3 regions of the Janthinobacterium sp. 1L-D-8-B-C4 genome follow, and region 2 is predicted to be linked to each of the others. Evidence: predicted binding sites of a transcription regulator. Region 2 holds the regulator's gene; each other region holds the start of a gene.
What was found. Region 2 encodes FNR, which switches genes on or off when oxygen is low (the NO sensors DNR and NnrR bind a similar motif). Its sites were predicted from a motif close to TTGATNNNNATCAA; they were not measured.
Positions count from the first base shown of each region.

Region 1: a site for FNR is predicted at 1,979-1,992, ahead of AC0Z42_RS27560 (universal stress protein). Genes of this name have one in related genera too.
Region 3: a site for FNR is predicted at 3,068-3,081, ahead of AC0Z42_RS08680 (bacteriohemerythrin). Genes of this name have one in related genera too.

Region 1 covers NZ_JBXAVX010000022.1:502-5,983, forward strand. The annotation lists gene AC0Z42_RS27550 (enoyl-CoA hydratase) at 1-528, opposite strand, end outside; gene AC0Z42_RS27555 (MFS transporter) at 675-1,910, shown strand; gene AC0Z42_RS27560 (universal stress protein) at 2,045-2,482, shown strand; gene mltA (murein transglycosylase A) at 2,484-3,722, opposite strand; gene AC0Z42_RS27570 (hypothetical protein) at 3,733-3,879, shown strand; gene apaG (Co2+/Mg2+ efflux protein ApaG) at 3,886-4,260, opposite strand; gene rpe (ribulose-phosphate 3-epimerase) at 4,408-5,082, shown strand; gene AC0Z42_RS27585 (phosphoglycolate phosphatase) at 5,082-5,482, shown strand, end outside.
Region 2 covers NZ_JBXAVX010000014.1:66,434-71,915, forward strand. The annotation lists gene ccoG (cytochrome c oxidase accessory protein CcoG) at 1-992, shown strand, start outside; gene AC0Z42_RS21950 (FixH family protein) at 1,048-1,572, shown strand; gene fnr (fumarate/nitrate reduction transcriptional regulator Fnr) at 1,573-2,331, opposite strand; gene AC0Z42_RS21960 (HAMP domain-containing sensor histidine kinase) at 2,552-5,482, shown strand, end outside.
Region 3 covers NZ_JBXAVX010000003.1:597,059-602,540, forward strand. The annotation lists gene AC0Z42_RS08670 (TonB-dependent siderophore receptor) at 1-1,427, opposite strand, end outside; gene AC0Z42_RS08675 (hypothetical protein) at 1,716-2,591, shown strand; gene AC0Z42_RS08680 (bacteriohemerythrin) at 2,596-2,994, opposite strand; gene AC0Z42_RS08685 (hypothetical protein) at 3,123-3,275, opposite strand; gene AC0Z42_RS08690 (hypothetical protein) at 3,423-3,605, opposite strand; gene AC0Z42_RS08695 (PepSY domain-containing protein) at 3,711-5,482, opposite strand, start outside.

The DNA.
Region 1 (5,482 bases), on a different contig from region 2:
CAGCCCGATGCGCTCGGCTTCCTGCGCATCAATGGTACGCGCCGTCAGCAACAAATCCATGGCCTTGGCCTTGCCGATGGCGCGCGGCAAGCGCTGCGTGCCACCCGCGCCTGGCGTGACGCCGACCTTGATTTCCGGCTGGCCGAATTTGGCGCTGTCGGCGGCAATCAGAAAGTCGCACATCATGGCCAGCTCGCAGCCGCCGCCCAGGGCGTAGCCTGCGACCGCACCGACCACCGGCTTGCGCACGCGCAGGATATGCTCCCAGTTGCGGCTGATATAGCCTTGCGTAAACGTGTCCGGATAGGTGTAGTCCGCCATGGCGGCAATATCGGCGCCGGCCGCAAACGCTTTTTCGCTGCCGGTCAGCACGATGCAGCCAATATTCTCGTCAGCATCGAACTTGAGCAATGCGTCGCCCAACTCGTTCATCATGCGTTCGTTCAAGGCATTCAGCGCCTTCGGACGGTTCAGGCGTATCAGCGCGACTTTGTCCTGGATGTCGATGATCAGGTCTTCGTATTGCATGGGTGTCTCCTCGGGTGAACGGTGCTGACGATTGTAGCGGCTAATGGCAGCGTTACCACAGCCGCGCTGCTATTATTGTCAACCTTCTCACCCACCTTCCAGCGTGCCGTATTTTCTCCACTTTCTTCCAGTCCGCCATCGGCCGCCTGCGCGGTGACGGTTCCGCCGCCACCGTCGATTTCCGCCGCCTATGGTTCAGCAACGGCCTCAATTGCTTTGGTGCTCAGATCACCTCGCTGGCCCTGCCCCTGTGCGCGGTATTGCTGCTGCATGCGACGCCGGAACAGATGGGCATCCTGGTGGCCTTGCAGGCGCTGCCGTTCGCCCTGTTCGGCTTGCCCGTCGGCGTGCTGCTGGACCGGCGCAGCAAGCATCCGATCATGTTACTGAGCGAAAGCATGTCGGGCCTGGCGCTGGCCAGCGTGGCGCTCGCCTGGTGGTGCGGCGTGCTGTCGATGCCTTGGCTCTATATAGTGGGTTTCATCATCGGTACCGGTTTCGTCGTCGGTGGCGGCGCCGAGCAGGTGTTCCTGACTTTCCTGGTCGGGCGCGACGGCCTGATCGATGCGCAATCAAAATTTGCCGCCACGGAATCGGCGTCGCGCCTGATCGGCCCGGGCATGGCGGGCGTGCTGGTGCAAACCCTGTCGGCACCGGTCGCCATCCTGTGCACTGCCTGCGGCTATGTGGTTTCCGTATTCAACCTGCGCGCCATGAGCGTGCGCGATCCAAGGCCAAAGCCGTCCCTCAACCACCCCTTGCGCGATATCGCCGACGGCTTGCTGTTTGTCTGGCGCGAACCGCTGCTGCGCGCGCTGGCCTGGGGCGCCGGTATCTGGCACTTTTTGTTTTATGCCAGCATGGCCCTGACGGTGCTGTTCGCTACACACAACCTGGGCATGAGTCCCGGCGTGCTGGGCATGGCGCAAATGCTGGGTGGCGCCGGCGTGCTGGTCAGCGCGATTGTGGTCAAGCCGCTGACGCGCCGTTATGGCGCCGGCAGGGTGATCCTGATCGGCCTGGCGTCGACCTCGCTGTGCTTCGTTCTGACGCCGGCGATACCGGCCAACCTGTTAGGCAGCGCCACCGCCAGCGCGGCGGCGTATGCCGTGCTGATGTTCTTTTTCGACTGCGGCGTGATGCTGTTCTTTATTCCCTACCTGGGCTTGCGGCAGAAAGTCACGCCTGACGCCATGCTGGGACGCATGACCTCGACCATGCGCTTTTTGACGGTGGCGACGGCGCCGCTGGGCGCGCTGGCCGCCGGCTGGGTGGCCGAGCACTTTGGCGTGCGCAGCGGCATGGCCTGCATCGCGGCAGGCAGCATCGCGCTCACCATTGCGATGGTCTGGGGCACGCCGCTACGCAAGGTGCGCGGCTGAAGCAGGAAATCGATATAGCGTGTATAAGATTGCTTTGCCGACACTATTTAACACGAAGCCGGCCAGACTTGATTTACATCAAGGATTTCCCCCGGGTAAATCCATAAGCTGCAACTATTTCCAAGGAGCACATTATGTTCAAGACGATACTCTTCCCTACCGATGGCTCGCCTCTGTCCGACCAGGCCGCCGCTACCGCCATCGCTTTTGCCCAACTGAACCAGGCCAAGCTGGTCGCCGTCAGCGTGGTGCAGCCGTTTCCGTTTTCGCCGATGGCCGACGGCGGCATCGTGCTTGACGCCAGCCTGTACGAGCAGCAGATGAATGAGTCGGCGCAGCGCGCCATTGACAAGATCAGCCTGGCTGCGCGCGCCGCCAACGTGGCGTTCGAAGGCGTGGTCGCGCTGTCGCCCAGTCCGCATGAGGAAATCGTCAATACGGCGCAAGCCTACCAGTGCGACATCATCCTGATGGCCTCGCATGGCCGCAAGGGTCTCAACAAACTGTTCGTGGGCAGCGAAACACAAAAAGTGCTGGCGCATACCCACTTGCCAGTGATGGTCTTGCGTTAATTCAGCGACCCGGCGCAGGGGCTGCCGCCAGCTTCGGCAACAACACCCATACCATGCCGGTCTGCTTCATGCGGCCGGCGTTCTCGGCCGCTTCCGCGCCAAAGCCAAAGAAATAATCGACCCGGATCGGCCCGCGGATGGCGCCGCCCGTATCCTGCGCCATCACCAGGCGCTGCATCGGGATATCGCTGTTCGCTTGCGTGGTCGACAGGAACACGGGCGCACCCAGCGGCACATAGCGCGAATCGATGGCCACCGAGCGCTGCGGCGTCAGTGGCACGCCCAGCGCCCCTTTCGGCCCGACTTTCGGATCCGGCAGGCGCTCTTCCTTGAAGAAAACATAGCTGGGGTTGGCGTTGAACAGCTCATCCTTGCGGGTCGGGTGGCCGGCGATCCAGGCCTTGATGCCCTGCGCCGACGCCTGGCTCATGGTCAGCTCGCCCTTGTCGACCAGGTAGCGCCCGATCGACTGGTAAGGGTGGCCATTTTGATCCGCATAGGCCACGCGCACGGCTTCCTGGGTATCCGTCAGCTGCACCCTGCCGCTGCCCTGCACTTGCAGGAAAAACGCTTCGACCTCGTCGTCGACCCACATCAGCTCCTTGCCGGCAACCGAGGTAGCGCGCTCGATCTCGGCGCGCGTGGCGTAAGGCACCACTTTCTTGCCCACCAGCTTGCCGCGCAGACGCATGTTTTTCAGTTCCGGATACACGCTGGACAAATCGACCGTGACCAGGTCATCGGGCACCTTGTACAGCGGCGTCTGGTACGGCCCACCGCGTTTGCGCGCGCCATGCAGCAGCGGTTCGTAATAGCCTGTCACCAGGCCGGAACTGGCGCCGTCAGCGGCGACTATCTGGTTCGGCACGAAAAACGCTTCGAAGAACTGGCGGATTGCCTTGTCGCTGTCGGCATTGACCTGGCGCGCAATCGTGCAAGGCTCTTTCCAGTCGGGCCGCTTGACCAGCACGCCGCACGAGGCCATGAAGGCGGGCCAGGCCGCGCGCACGTCGTCGCGGCCCCAGCCGGGCAAGGCGGCAAAGCCGACCGGCACAAATGTGGGCGCCTGCGCGTCCTTGGCGTCAGGCGCGGCCGGCTTGGCCGGCACGGGATTGACCACCGATGGCGTAATGGCCGGCGGCTTGGCCGGCGCGGGCGTCGGCGGCGCCGTGGCGGTACAGGCGGATAAAGCCAGCGCGACGGCGGCGCTTGAAACGAGTAGACTGAAGCGTAAAGACATGGGAGCGTGTATGTGGATCTTGGTAATGGAAGCGATGGTGGCGTTTTTCCTGCTGGCGTTTATCGTCTGGTGGACCATGTACTCGGGCAGGAAGCCCGCGCCGCCGGCGCAGAAACAGGTAGGCGTCGACAAGGACGCCACCGAAAAACTGAAGTAACGCAGTTTAGTGCAGCGTGCGCGGCAGCGACAACACGAACTCGGGAATCTTTGCTTCAAACTGATGGCCGTCCTCGGCCACGCAGAAGTATTCACCGAGCATCGAGCCTTGCGGCGTTGCCAGCACGGTGCCGCTGGTGTATTCGAACTGCTCGCCCGGCTGCAGCAGCGGCTGGTGGCCGACAGCGCCCAGGCCGCGCACTTCTTCGACCTTGTTGTTGGCGTCGGTGATCACCCAGTGGCGCGAGATCAGCTGCGCGCCGGCCGTGCCCGTATTGACCACGCGGATGGTGTAACTGAACACATGGCGGCCCTGTTCGGGCGCCGACTGCTCGGGCAAATACTGTGTCTTGACCGTTACCGTAAATTCATAAGTCGCCATCGTCGTCCTTGTCTGGTTCATGAGGTGTCGCGCCACAGCCTCGCCGGCTGCCGCGCAAGAGGGTATTCTGTGTTTCAAAAGGCATGGCAGCGGCGTCGGGCGTAAAATAGCGCAACTTTGCATCTTCTACCCTCTGGCCCTACTACCATGACTACATTTCGCATCGCTCCCAGCATCCTGTCCGCCGACTTCGCCCGCCTGGGCGAGGAAGTGCGCAACGTCGTCACCGCCGGCGCCGACATCATTCACTTCGACGTGATGGATAACCATTATGTGCCGAACCTGACGATCGGGCCATTGGTGTGCGAAGCCATCCGCCCGCATGTGCAAGTGCCCATCGACGTGCACCTGATGGTCAAGCCTGTCGATCGCATTATCCCGGATTTCGCCAAAGCCGGTGCGAACATCATCACCTTCCACCCGGAAGCGTCGGAACACCTGGACCGCTCGCTGCAGCTGATCCGCGACAACGGCTGCAAGGCCGGCCTGGTATTCAACCCCGGCACGCCCCTGCACTACCTGGAACACGTGATGGACAAGATCGACATCATCCTGATCATGTCGGTCAATCCCGGCTTCGGCGGCCAGTCCTTCATTCCACAAGCGCTGAAGAAAATCGCCGAAGCGCGCCGCATGATCGATGAATCGGGCCGCGACATCATGCTCGAAGTCGACGGCGGCATCAAGATCGACAATATCGCCGCAGCCGCAGCCGCCGGCGCCGACACCTTTGTGGCCGGCTCGGCCATCTTCGGCAAGCCTGACTATAAAGCAGTGATCGACGCCATGCGCGTGGAATTGGCCAAGACCGTGGGCAACTGATGGTGACGCATCCAGTGCTGGCCGGCGTGCGCGCCGCGATTATCGACCTCGATGGCACGATGCTCGACACCGTGCCCGATTTCCATGTCGCCATCAACGGCATGCGCGCCGAATTCAAGCTGCCACCCATCCGCGCCGAGGCGATCTCGCTGATGATCGGCAAGGGCTCGGAAAACCTGATCCGCACGGTGCTGGCGCTCGACTTCGATGCGGCCGGCGTGCAACAGCGTTTCGAGCAAGCGATGGACGGCTACCAGCGCCACTATCTGGCCATCAATGGCCAGTACAGCACCCTGTATCCGGATGTGGAAGCAGGTCTGGCGGCGATGAAGGCGGCCGGCCTGCGCCTGGCCTGCGTCACCAACAAGCCGATCGCGTTTGCCCTGCCGCTGCTGAAACT
Region 2 (5,482 bases):
GCCCTTCCGTGCGCAAGACCGGCAAGAAGGTTGCCAAGCACCTGGCCTGGGGCGCCATCGCCCTGTGGACCGGCTTTACCTTTGTCGGCTACTTCACGCCGATCCAGGATCTGGTGCATGCAGTACGGACCTTCAATTTCGGGCCCTGGGAATGGTTCTGGATTCTGTTCTACAGCCTGGCCACCTACGGCAACGCGGGCTGGCTGCGCGAACAGGTATGCAAATACATGTGCCCGTATGCGCGCTTCCAGAGCGCCATGTTCGACCAGGATACCCTGATCATCACCTACGACGAAAAACGCGGCGAGCCGCGTGGCGCGCTGAACAAGAAAGCGGCCAAGGACGGCGCGCAAGCCAAACTGGGCGACTGCATCGACTGCACCCTGTGCGTGCAGGTGTGCCCGACCGGCATCGATATCCGCAATGGCCTGCAGTATGAATGCATCGGCTGCGCCGCCTGCGTCGACGCCTGCAACAGCGTGATGGACAAGGTCGAACGGCCACGCGGGCTGATACGCTACAGCACCGACCATGCGATGGAAAACAACTTCAGTTCGCAGCAGATCCGCCGGCGCGCCATGCGCCCGCGCGTGCTGATCTACACCTCGATCCTGGCCTTGATCATCATCGCCGTGTGCACCTCGCTGTTCCTGCGCACGCCCCTGAAAATGGACGTGATCCGCGACCGCGGTTCGATGGGCCGGGAAGTGGAAGATGGCATGATCGAAAACGTGTATCGCCTGCAGATCATGAACACCTCGGAAGAGCAGCAGCACTTCCGGATCGCCGTGTCGGGCCTGCCCGGCCTGGCCCTGCTGACGCGCGAGGAAGTGACCCTGCAGCCGACCGAAACGCTGGGCTGGCCGGTGCGTTTGCGCGTGCCGCACGGCGTCGGCGAGAAGGGTTCGAACAAGATCCAGATCACGCTGCAATCGATCGACGATCCCTCATTGCATGTGCGCGAAAGCGCGGTATTCATCGTGCCGCGTTAAACCAGGAAGCGGCGCCGGGCCTTGCCTGGCGCCATATTGAATCAGGAGAAACACCATGTCCAAGACCGCCAAACTGCAAGCCCCCGTCGATCCCTGGTACAAGCACCGCTGGCCGTGGCTCTTGATGATCGGCCCCGGCCTGTCGGTCGTCGTCGGCAGCTTCATGGGGTATATCGCGTTCACGCAGCCCGATGCGCTGGTGGTGGGCGACTACTACAAGCAAGGCAAGGCGATCAACCAGGACTTGCGCCGCGACACGGTCGCCAGCGACCTGGCGATGGATACCAGCCTGGCCTACGATGTGGCGCAGTCGCGCATCACCGGTTCCGTGCATAGCTTCGGCAAGGCTTACCGGCAGCCTTTGCTGCTGCACCTGGCGCATGCCACCTTGCCGGAAAAAGATATCCGCCTGATGGTGCAGCCCGATGCCAACGGCAATTTTTCAGTGTCGCTGCCGATGCTCGAGCGCAGCCGCTGGCAGGTGCTGGTGGAAGACCAGCAGCGCGTATGGCGCCTGTCGGGCATCTGGGCCTGGCCGGCCCAGCGCGACATCACCATCCACGCCGACAACGAACTGTAATTACTTGCAGGTGTCAGTACCGTTTGTAATCGCCTTCAACTTGGCAGGCTGCAAGATTTCAATCTCGCGGTTCGAGACGCTCAGCCAGCCTTCCTTCTTGAATTTCGACAGCAGGCGGCTGATGCTTTCGATCGTCAGGCCCAGGTAGTTGCCGATTTCCTCGCGCGACATGCGCAATTGAAACTTGCTGCTCGAATAGCCGCGCGCTTCATAGCGCGACGCCAGGTTGACGATAAAGGCGGCAAAGCGCTGGGTCGCCTGCATATTGCCCAGCAATAGCATCACGCTTTGCTCGCGCGTGATTTCCTGGCTCATCATGCGGTGGAAATGGCGCAGCAGGGTCGGCATATTGCCCAGCAATTGCTCCAGGCTGGAAAATGGAATTTCACACACTTCGCTGTCTTCCAGCGCCACCGCATTGCAATGATGACGGTCGGTGCTGATGGCGTCCATGCCCAACAGTTCGCCGGCCATCTGGAAGCCCGTCACCTGCTCTTCGCCACCGGGATTGATCTGGTAGGTCTTGAAGTGGCCCAGGCGGATCGCGTACAGGTTCTGGAACGAATCGCCGATGCGGAACAGCGAGGCGCCACGCACCACCTTGCGGCGCCGGCCGATGATCTGATCAAGGCGATCCATGTCACCCACGTCGAGCCCCATGGGCAGGCACAGCTGGTGCATGCTGCAGGTGGCGCAGCGCGCACGCAACGCTTCCACGTTCACGGGGGGCAAGGTTGGAGACAACAGCTCTTGTGACATGGGCATCCTTTTAGAAAATACAACAACGAGTTTACTGTATCTGCAGAGGCAATGTGCCAATTTCGGCGAAATGCGATGCTTAAATCACTTTCTGCATTTATTTTCATGGCAACGCCGCCACAAGCCCATGCTTGCCAAGTTGATGTATTGATAGGAGAATTCCTGATAGCATCTCTCGCAGCACGCTTGTGCCGCCTGCCCGTTTGCCAAGGATAAGGAAATGATGAAGCCTCTGGGCATTAAAGCAAAAGTCGCGCTGGCTACCAGCCTGACCTCGATCGCCATGATCGCCCTGGTGACCCTGGTGCAGGTTCAGCGCATGCGCGACGATTTCACCAAAGTATTGCTGAGCCAGCAGACGGCCATGATCGAACGCACCGCCGAAGAACTCGACGACAAGCTTGGCATGCTGCTTGACGTGATCAGCGAAACGGCGCGCCGCCAGCCCGCCGCGCTGATGGCACAGCCGGCCCAGCTGCGCCAGTACCATGAGCAGCGCGCCATGCTGGCCCTGTTCGACGACGTGCTGGTGCTCGATGCGCATGGCAAAGTGGTCAGCGACGTGCCCGAAGTGCCGGGACGCAGCGGTGTCGAAGTGGCTGACCGCGACTACTTCCGCACCGTCATGCGCACGCGCCAGCCCATGATTACCGAACCGATGCTGGGCAAGTCCAGCGGCCTGCCCATCGTGCAGATGGTGGCGCCGGTGATCGGCGCCAATGGCGAGGTGGCCGGCATCGTGATCGGCGTGCTGCGCCTGTACAAGGACAACCTGCTGGGCGACCTGCGCACGGCCAAGGTGGGCAAGAATGGCTATTACTTCATCCTGACGCAGGGCAAGGTGCCGCTGTACGTGCTGCATCCCGATCCGGCCAAGCTGCTGCAGCCGCGCGCCGACAATGCCAACCCCGCCACCAGCGCGCTGATCGCGCGTGGCGGCGAAGGCAGCATGGTCAGCACCAACAGCCGCGGCGTGAAAGCCGTCAACAGCTTCAAGCACCTGAAATCGGTCAACTGGCTGCTGGCTGCCTCGCTGCCGGTCGATGACGCCTTCGAGCCGTTTGACGGCGTGCTGTACCGGCTGATCCTGTGGAGCGCCTGCGCCTCGCTGCTGGCGGCGCTGGTGCTGGGCTGGGTCACGGTGCGCCTGCTGTCGCCGCTGGTGCGCCTGCGAGACACCCTGCTGGCGCTGCGCAGCAGCGGCCAGCGCTTCACGCCGCTGCCGGTCGAGCAGCGCGACGAGATCGGCGAACTGACGGCGGCCTTCAACGGCCTGATGAGCGAGCGCGACCGATTGCAGCAGGAAGTGGAAGCACGCGCGACCGAACTCGAAGACGAGCGCGACCGCGCCGAAGCGGCCAACCGCGCGAAGAGCGACTTTGTCGCCAACATGAGCCATGAAATCCGCACGCCGCTGAACGCCGTGCTGGGCATGGTGTATTTGCTCGGTAACACCAAACTCAATACCGAGCAGCGCAAATACCTGACCATGGTGCGCGTGGCCGGCCAGTCGCTGCTGGGCATCCTCAACGACGTGCTTGATTTTTCCAAGATCGAGGCGCGCCGCATGGATTTGTCGCCGGTCGAATTCGATCTCGATGAAGTGATGAACACGCTGGCCACCACCATGACCATGAATGCCGGCGAAAAGGAACTGGAACTGGCGATCGCGGTCGAGCCCGACGTGCCGCGCCGCCTGGTGGGCGACGCCCAGCGCCTGCAGCAGATCCTCGTCAACCTGGCCGGCAATGCCATCAAATTTACCGCCAGCGGCGAAGTAGTGGTGGCCGTCAGCCTGGCCGAGCAAACGCCCGGCCAGGCCTGGCTGCGCTTTGAAGTACGCGACACCGGCATCGGCATGACGCCGCAGCAGCAGGAACAATTGTTTACCGCCTTTTCGCAGGGCGACCAGAGCATCACGCGCCGCTTCGGCGGCACTGGCCTGGGCCTGGCCATCAGCAAGCATCTGATCCACATGATGGGCGGCGATATCGCCGTGGCCAGCAGCGAAGGCAAGGGCAGCCGCTTCTGGTTCAGCGTGCCGTTCGAAGCACTGGCGCAGCCAAACGAAGAGCGCCGCAAACCGGCCCTGGGCCAGTTGCGCCTGCTGGTGGCCGACGACAACCGCACCACGCGCGAACTGATCGTGAAACTGATCGAAGCATGGGGCTGGGCCGCCGATGAAGTCGACTCCGGCTTTGCCGCCATCGAGCTGTACCGCGAACGCCTGGCCAGCCGGCAGCCATATGACGTGGTGCTGGCCGACTGGCACATGCCCGTCATGGACGGCCTGGCCACGGCCAAGGCGATACGCGAGGCGGCCACCGGCCAGCGCCAGCCCATCGTGGTGATGGTCAACGCGTTTGCCCGCAATCACCTGGAAGAAATCTCCAGCGCGGCCGAGGCCGACGTGGTGCTGATGAAGCCGATCACCGGTTCCAGCCTGTTCGACGCGCTGCACCAGGCCCTGAACGCCACCCAGGACGGCGAACAGCATATCGCGCTGCAGCAAAGCGGCACCGAACTGGCCGGCGTGCATTTCCTGCTGGTGGAAGACAATCACCTGAACCAGGCGGTGGCGCGCGGCATCCTGGAACACATGGGCGCCACGCTGGACGTGGTGGGCGACGGCCTGCAGGCGGTCGAACGCCTGCGCATGGAGTCCTTGCGCTACGACATCGTGCTGATGGACATGCAGATGCCGGTGATGGACGGCTTCAGCGCCACCCACATCATCCGCACCGAACTGCGCTTGCAGCTGCCGGTGATCGCCATGACGGCCGGCGTGCTGGCCTCCGAGCGCGAGCGCTGCATGACGGCCGGCATCACCGACTTCATTGCCAAGCCGGTGGTGGTCGAGGAAATGATGGAAGTGATCAACCGCCACCTGCCCAAGCGCACCGCAGTACAGGCGGTAGCGGCGGCGCCACTCGACGAGGAAGTGTTTTCCATGGCCGCGCTGATGCGCGTGATGGGCAAGGACCCCAAGGGCAGGGCGGTCTTGCGGCGCATGGTGGAAGACGCCCTGAACAAGGGCATGACACCGTTGCGCGACGCCGAAGCGGCCTTGCAGGAGGGCCGCCACAGCGACGTTGCGCGCATCCTGCACGGCCTGCGCGGTTCGGTGGGTACGCTGGGCACCAAGCGCCTG
Region 3 (5,482 bases), on a different contig from region 2:
GCCCGCGTTTCGGTGCGGTAGTTGCTGCTGCGTGCGCCGATGATCACGTGCAGCGGATCGGCCAGGCTCAGGCGCATGGCCATATAGCCGCCGGCCAGGCGCGTCACATCGCGCGTATGGGAGCCGTCCGGCGTGAAGACGGGCTTGGGGATGTTGCCGGTCCAGCTGCGGTAGTCGGGCACCTTGGCCGGATACAGTATCTCGGCCGTGCCGCCTAATGACGTCGACTTCGTATTGCCGCCATTCCAGCCGATGATGGCCGTGTGCTTGCGGCCCAGCAAGGAGAACGGTCCGTTGGCATACAGATCATAATTGTCGGCCGTGCTCTTGCCTTCGCCCCAGGCGCCGGTCCACAAGCTCATGCCGGTACCTGTTTGCGGATTCGGATAGCCGGAACCCGCATAGGCCACCGTGGTGTTGTTGCTGCTTTCCGTGCGCGCATAGCCCAGGTGCAGCTTCCAGTTGCCGGGCAAGTGCTGGTCCAGCGAGGCGAACACGGTGTGCTGGTCGTTGGCCCAGGTACTCCATGGCGTCGTCAAGCTGGTATTGCGCGGCAGGTTGGCCAGGCTGCCGTCCGCATTCCAGTAGGGGACGGCGCCCCAGGTGGCGCCAGTCGGCGTGTTGTCCTGGAAGTCGATGCCGGCCGTCAGCATGGTGCCGGGGCGCAAGTCCGCTTCCAGCACGGCCATGCCGACCGTCTTGCGTTCGTGATACATGTCGAAATACGAATCGCGTTCCTGCCAGGCTGCGGTGGCCCTGCCGCGCACGCTGCCATCCTGGCTGAACGGCGTGGAAATGTCGGCTTCGACGCGATGGTTGTCCCAGCGGCCCAGGCTGACGCCGGCGCTGGCCTGGAAGGTTTTCGTGGGGCGCTTGCGTATCATGTTGATGGTGGCCGACGGGTCGCCCGTGCCGCCCATCAGGCCGTTGGCGCCGCGCACCACTTCCACCCTGTCATACAGCACCGTATCTTGCAGCGGCGAATTCGCGCCGCGCGGCATGCCGTCGACCTGGATATTGTTGATGCTGAAACCGCGCGCATAAAAACTGGTGCGTTCGCTGTCCTGCTGGCCCACCTGGATGCCGGTGGTCAAGCCCAGCGCCTGGTCCAGCCGTATCGCGCCCAGGTCGTCGAGCAGTTCGCGCGTGATGATGCTGACCGATTGCGGCGTTTCGCGCAGCGACAATTCCATGCGCGTGGCGCTGCGCGCGTCGCCGCTGGTATACGAACGCGTGCCTTCGGTGGCTTGCGCCGCCTGGCCGGTGACGGTGACGGCCGGCAAGGTCGGGTCGGCAACGGCTTCGGGCGCGGTATCGGCCGCATGCACCGGCAGGCAGGTGCCGGCGGCCAGGCTCAGCAGGGTAAGGCGCAACAGCCGCGGCAGGGGGCGCAAGGCAGGGCGGGTGGTAGGGGCGTGTAAAGACATGATCATCCTGGATATTTTTGATTGTGGGTGTCCTATCACTTCTGGCGCGCGGCGCAGTGGCTGGTGGGGTGGCGTGCTGCCGGCCCGGCCTGGCTTGGATAACGATACAGTGATCTCTCATTATATGAATGAGAATCATTATCAATATAAGTCTTATTGATTAAATGAGCAAGTATTTGCACCGCAACGGTGCATTTGGTGTTGCAAATCAGGCCGAGACGCCCGTACACATGGCTTAAACGGTTCTGCGATAATGCAGACAGGATATTTGCCAGAGGAAGCAATTGCATGCGTAGAAGAATCGGGATCGGGATCGCCTGTGCCGGCCTGTGCGCCGTGCTGCCGGGCCATGCCCAGGAAGCGCACACGCCGCCTGCCGTGACGGCGCAGGAACAGCTGGCGCCGCCGCCGCAGGCGCTGCCAGCCGCACCCGCCGCAGCACCGGCGCAAGATATTCCCGCGCCTGTACCCGAACCCGAGCCGGTAGCAGCGGAACTGCTGGAAGTGACGCCCCAGTCCGTGACGGTTACGGCCAGCAATATGGCGGCCCCGCCGCGCGTACGTTTTACCGCCTACCGCGACAGCTACCTGACGGCAAAGAAAGTGTGGCAGGTCTCGCGCGGCAACGTGGTGATGGCCTTGCGCCTGATACCGGCCAAGCTCAGCGCCACCATCGACGATGTGCGCGTGGCGCTGCAGGGCGATGGCGCGCCTGTGGCGATCAAGGTGGGCGAGGGCGGCGTGTTCGTCGTGCCCATCAATGACGAGATTGCTGCCGAGGGTGGCAGTTTCCTGGTCAACAAGGGCAAGGGCGAGTTGACGGCCAATATGGTGATCCAGCCTGCGGTGGCGCGCGACGCCTGGACGGTGGCGCGCGTGGCGCAAGTTCTGCATGACGCCAGGCTGGCCGTGCACGCGATCACGCCGTGGTACAAGCGTTTGTTCTCCAGCGAAGTGCAGTCGCTGGCTTTTTGCGCACCCGAGCGCGGCAGCGCCCTGCAACTGATGCAGGACCAGCAACTGATCGCCACCTTGCCGATGAACGACGCCGCCGTCAATGACATCAACCTGCCCGTGTATTGCAAAATGTTCGATGGCGAAGACAAATACCCGGGCCACTACCGGGTGGTGATGCCCGAGCGGGCAACGGTGCTGATACTGTAAGGCGTCAGCCAGGCTGGCGCTGCACCATTTCCAGGGCGGCGGACAGCGCCAGGTCCATCGTGGCCTGGTGGAACAGCAGCCACTGCGGCAGCAAGGTCAGTGCGTGCCGGCCCTGTGCCAGGTCGCCCTCGTCGACGGCGGCCCAGGCGTGGTGCAGGCCGCTCAATACGCGCGCATGCTGCTCGCGGTGGTTGGCCAGCGAATGAAAACCGATGGCCTCCATCAGGTCTTCTTCTTCGCGGAAATCGCGCTCCACGGTCGCGATCAGTTCGCGAAAGGCCGCGCTGAAATGCTGGTCGCCCAGCTTGTCCAGCCGCGCCAGTTCGTCAAACAGCGCTTCGTGCGCCGCGTCGATGGCGGGGTTGCCCAGCGCCATGTCTTGTTTCCATTGAGATGTCAACATGCCAGCTCCTGTGTAAGCCCGTCATCGGGCTGACCGGGCTGTGTCAGTGTGGGCGTGCTGACCGTGGAAATCCATGACCTGTATCAAAGGTTCGATGGGACCACGCGCAGATGACGGCCCAGAGCGTGTCAGCGCTGGGGCCAGTGCGACCACATGGCATGGGCATCGACATAGGGCGTCTGCATCAATTGCGCCAGCGCGGCACTGGAGCGGGGCAGCATCACCGGCACCAGCATCAGCGACGAGAGGGCAAGGCAGGCCAGCACTTTGAGCGTCAACATGATTATCTCCCGGCAGGCCGGCGGCGGCGCGGGGATGCGGCGCCAGCCGGAACTCCTATGTCACCATGCTTGCAGTGTAGGCCAGATGGCGATAAGTTCAACTTATTGCTGTGACGCACTGCAGCACGCCGCAGACGCATCTTGCAGCTACTTTGGCTTGCCACTTTTGCGCGGCTTGCCCGCCGGCAGGAAGGAGTCGAACCACACTTGCGTCAGCTGCCGCGTGTTCTTTGCCGCTTCACGCTTGATGGCGGCCGTGGCCTGGCCGCGCGCCGTGCTGGCGACGCGGTTGGCGGCGCTCAGGTACATGCTCATCCAGGGGTTTTTCATGGCACACCTCAGAGTAGAAAGATGGCCCTACTGTAGGCCGATGGCATGGCCCGACCGTGCGGCGCCCCACACAGGGCGCCGGGTTTGATCATCGTTTGTGCCCGATCAATAAACGTCGCGGCGGTAGCGGCCCTGCGCGCGCAACTCGTCCAGCCCCTCCTGGCCCAGCACCTCCAGCAGCACCGCATCGACGCCGGCCGCCATGCCCTGCAGGCTGCCGCAGACATACACGATGGCGCCGTCCAGCAGCCAGGCGCGCAGCGCGTTCGCTTCGCGGCGCAGGCGGTCCTGCACGTATTCACGTTCGGTGCCGTCGCGTGAAAAAGTGCGGTCCAGGCGCGCCAGGTGGCCGTCTTGCAGCCACGCTTCCAGTTCTTGCGCGCAGATGCTGTCGGTGCTTTGCTGGCGCTCGCCGAACAGCAGCCAGTTGCGGCCGAACCCGGCCTGCCGGCGCGCGCGCAGGTGAGAACGCAGGCCAGCCAGGCCCGAGCCGTTGCCGATATAGATGCACGGCACGTCCGCCAGCGCCGGCGCGAAGGCCGGGTTCGCTTGCAGGCGCAGCTTGACCTCGCCGCCCAGCGGCGCGAACTGCGTCAGCCAGCCCGAGGCCACGCCATAGCCGCCGTTGTTCTCGCCTTCGTGCCGTTCCTGGCGCACCAGCAATTGCAGCTCGCCATCGTGCGGCATGGATGCCAGCGAATAGCTGCGCGGTGCATGCGGCGCGCTGCCGCCACTGTCTTCGCCTTCGCTGCCGTCGATATTGCAGGCGATGATTTCGGCCAGCGCGCCCGCTTCCCAATGGCTGCCAGCCGGGCCGGACAAGCCGATTTCATACAGCGCGCCGCCCTGGCTGCCCGGATTGAGCAGCACGCGCCGCGTCAGGCGCCAGGCGTCGTAGGATGCTTCTTCCTGACGGCCGATGGCGTCGATCGGGCTGCCGCTGGTGCGCGCCAGCGCCTGCGACCAGGCGGCCAGCGCATGGGCGTCGTGCTTGTCGACTTCGATCAGGGGAAACAGCGGCGTGGCGCCCAGCGCTTGCAAGCGCAAGTCGAGCGCATGGCCGAAGCCGCAAAACTCGCTGTAGTGGCGGTCGCCCAGCGCCAGCAGGCCAAACTCCAGCCCGGCCAGCTGCGGCGCGCCGGCATCGCCCAGCAGGCGCGCAAAGCGGCGCGTGCCGTCCGGTGCTTCGCCCTCGCCAAAGGTGCTGGCAACGATCAGCGCGCGTTCGTAATGGCGCAGTTGCGCCGGTGACAATTGATCGAGCGACTGCACCTCGACCGGCACGCCGGCCTGCTGCAGGGCGCGCGCGCTTTCCAGCGCCAGCCGTTCAGCCTGGCCCGACTGGCTGGCATATGCCACCAGGGTCGGCAAGCCGCTGACATGCGGGCCGGGCGCGCCGGCGCCCAGCATGGCGCGCTGCGCGGCAACGGCCTTCTTGGCCTTGCGCCGGCCCAGGTACAGCATCCAGCCGGTAATGCCGAACAGCGGCATGCACAGGCTGGCGATGGTGACGATGATACGGCCCGGCAAGCCGAAATAGGTGCCCATGTGCAGCGGGTAGATGATGCTGACCAGGCGCGAGCCGAGCGCCTGCTGGTCGTGCAACTTTTCTTCCGTGATGGCGCCGTCGGCCGCCATTACCGACAGCGAATTGCGCGCGCGGTCATGCGGCGCGTCCGCCCCCAGCCAGGTGAACTGCACCGCTTCGCTGGCGCGCACCGGCATGCGCACGGTGGCCAGGGTCCAATTTCCTGCCTGCTGCCGGAAGGTATTCCAGGCCAGGCTGACATCGACCGCCGGCGCGATCGATGCCGGCGCTTTTTTCTCGCGCGCCTGGCCGGGTTTGGCAGGCGCCTGCGCCATGCGCGGCGGCCTGC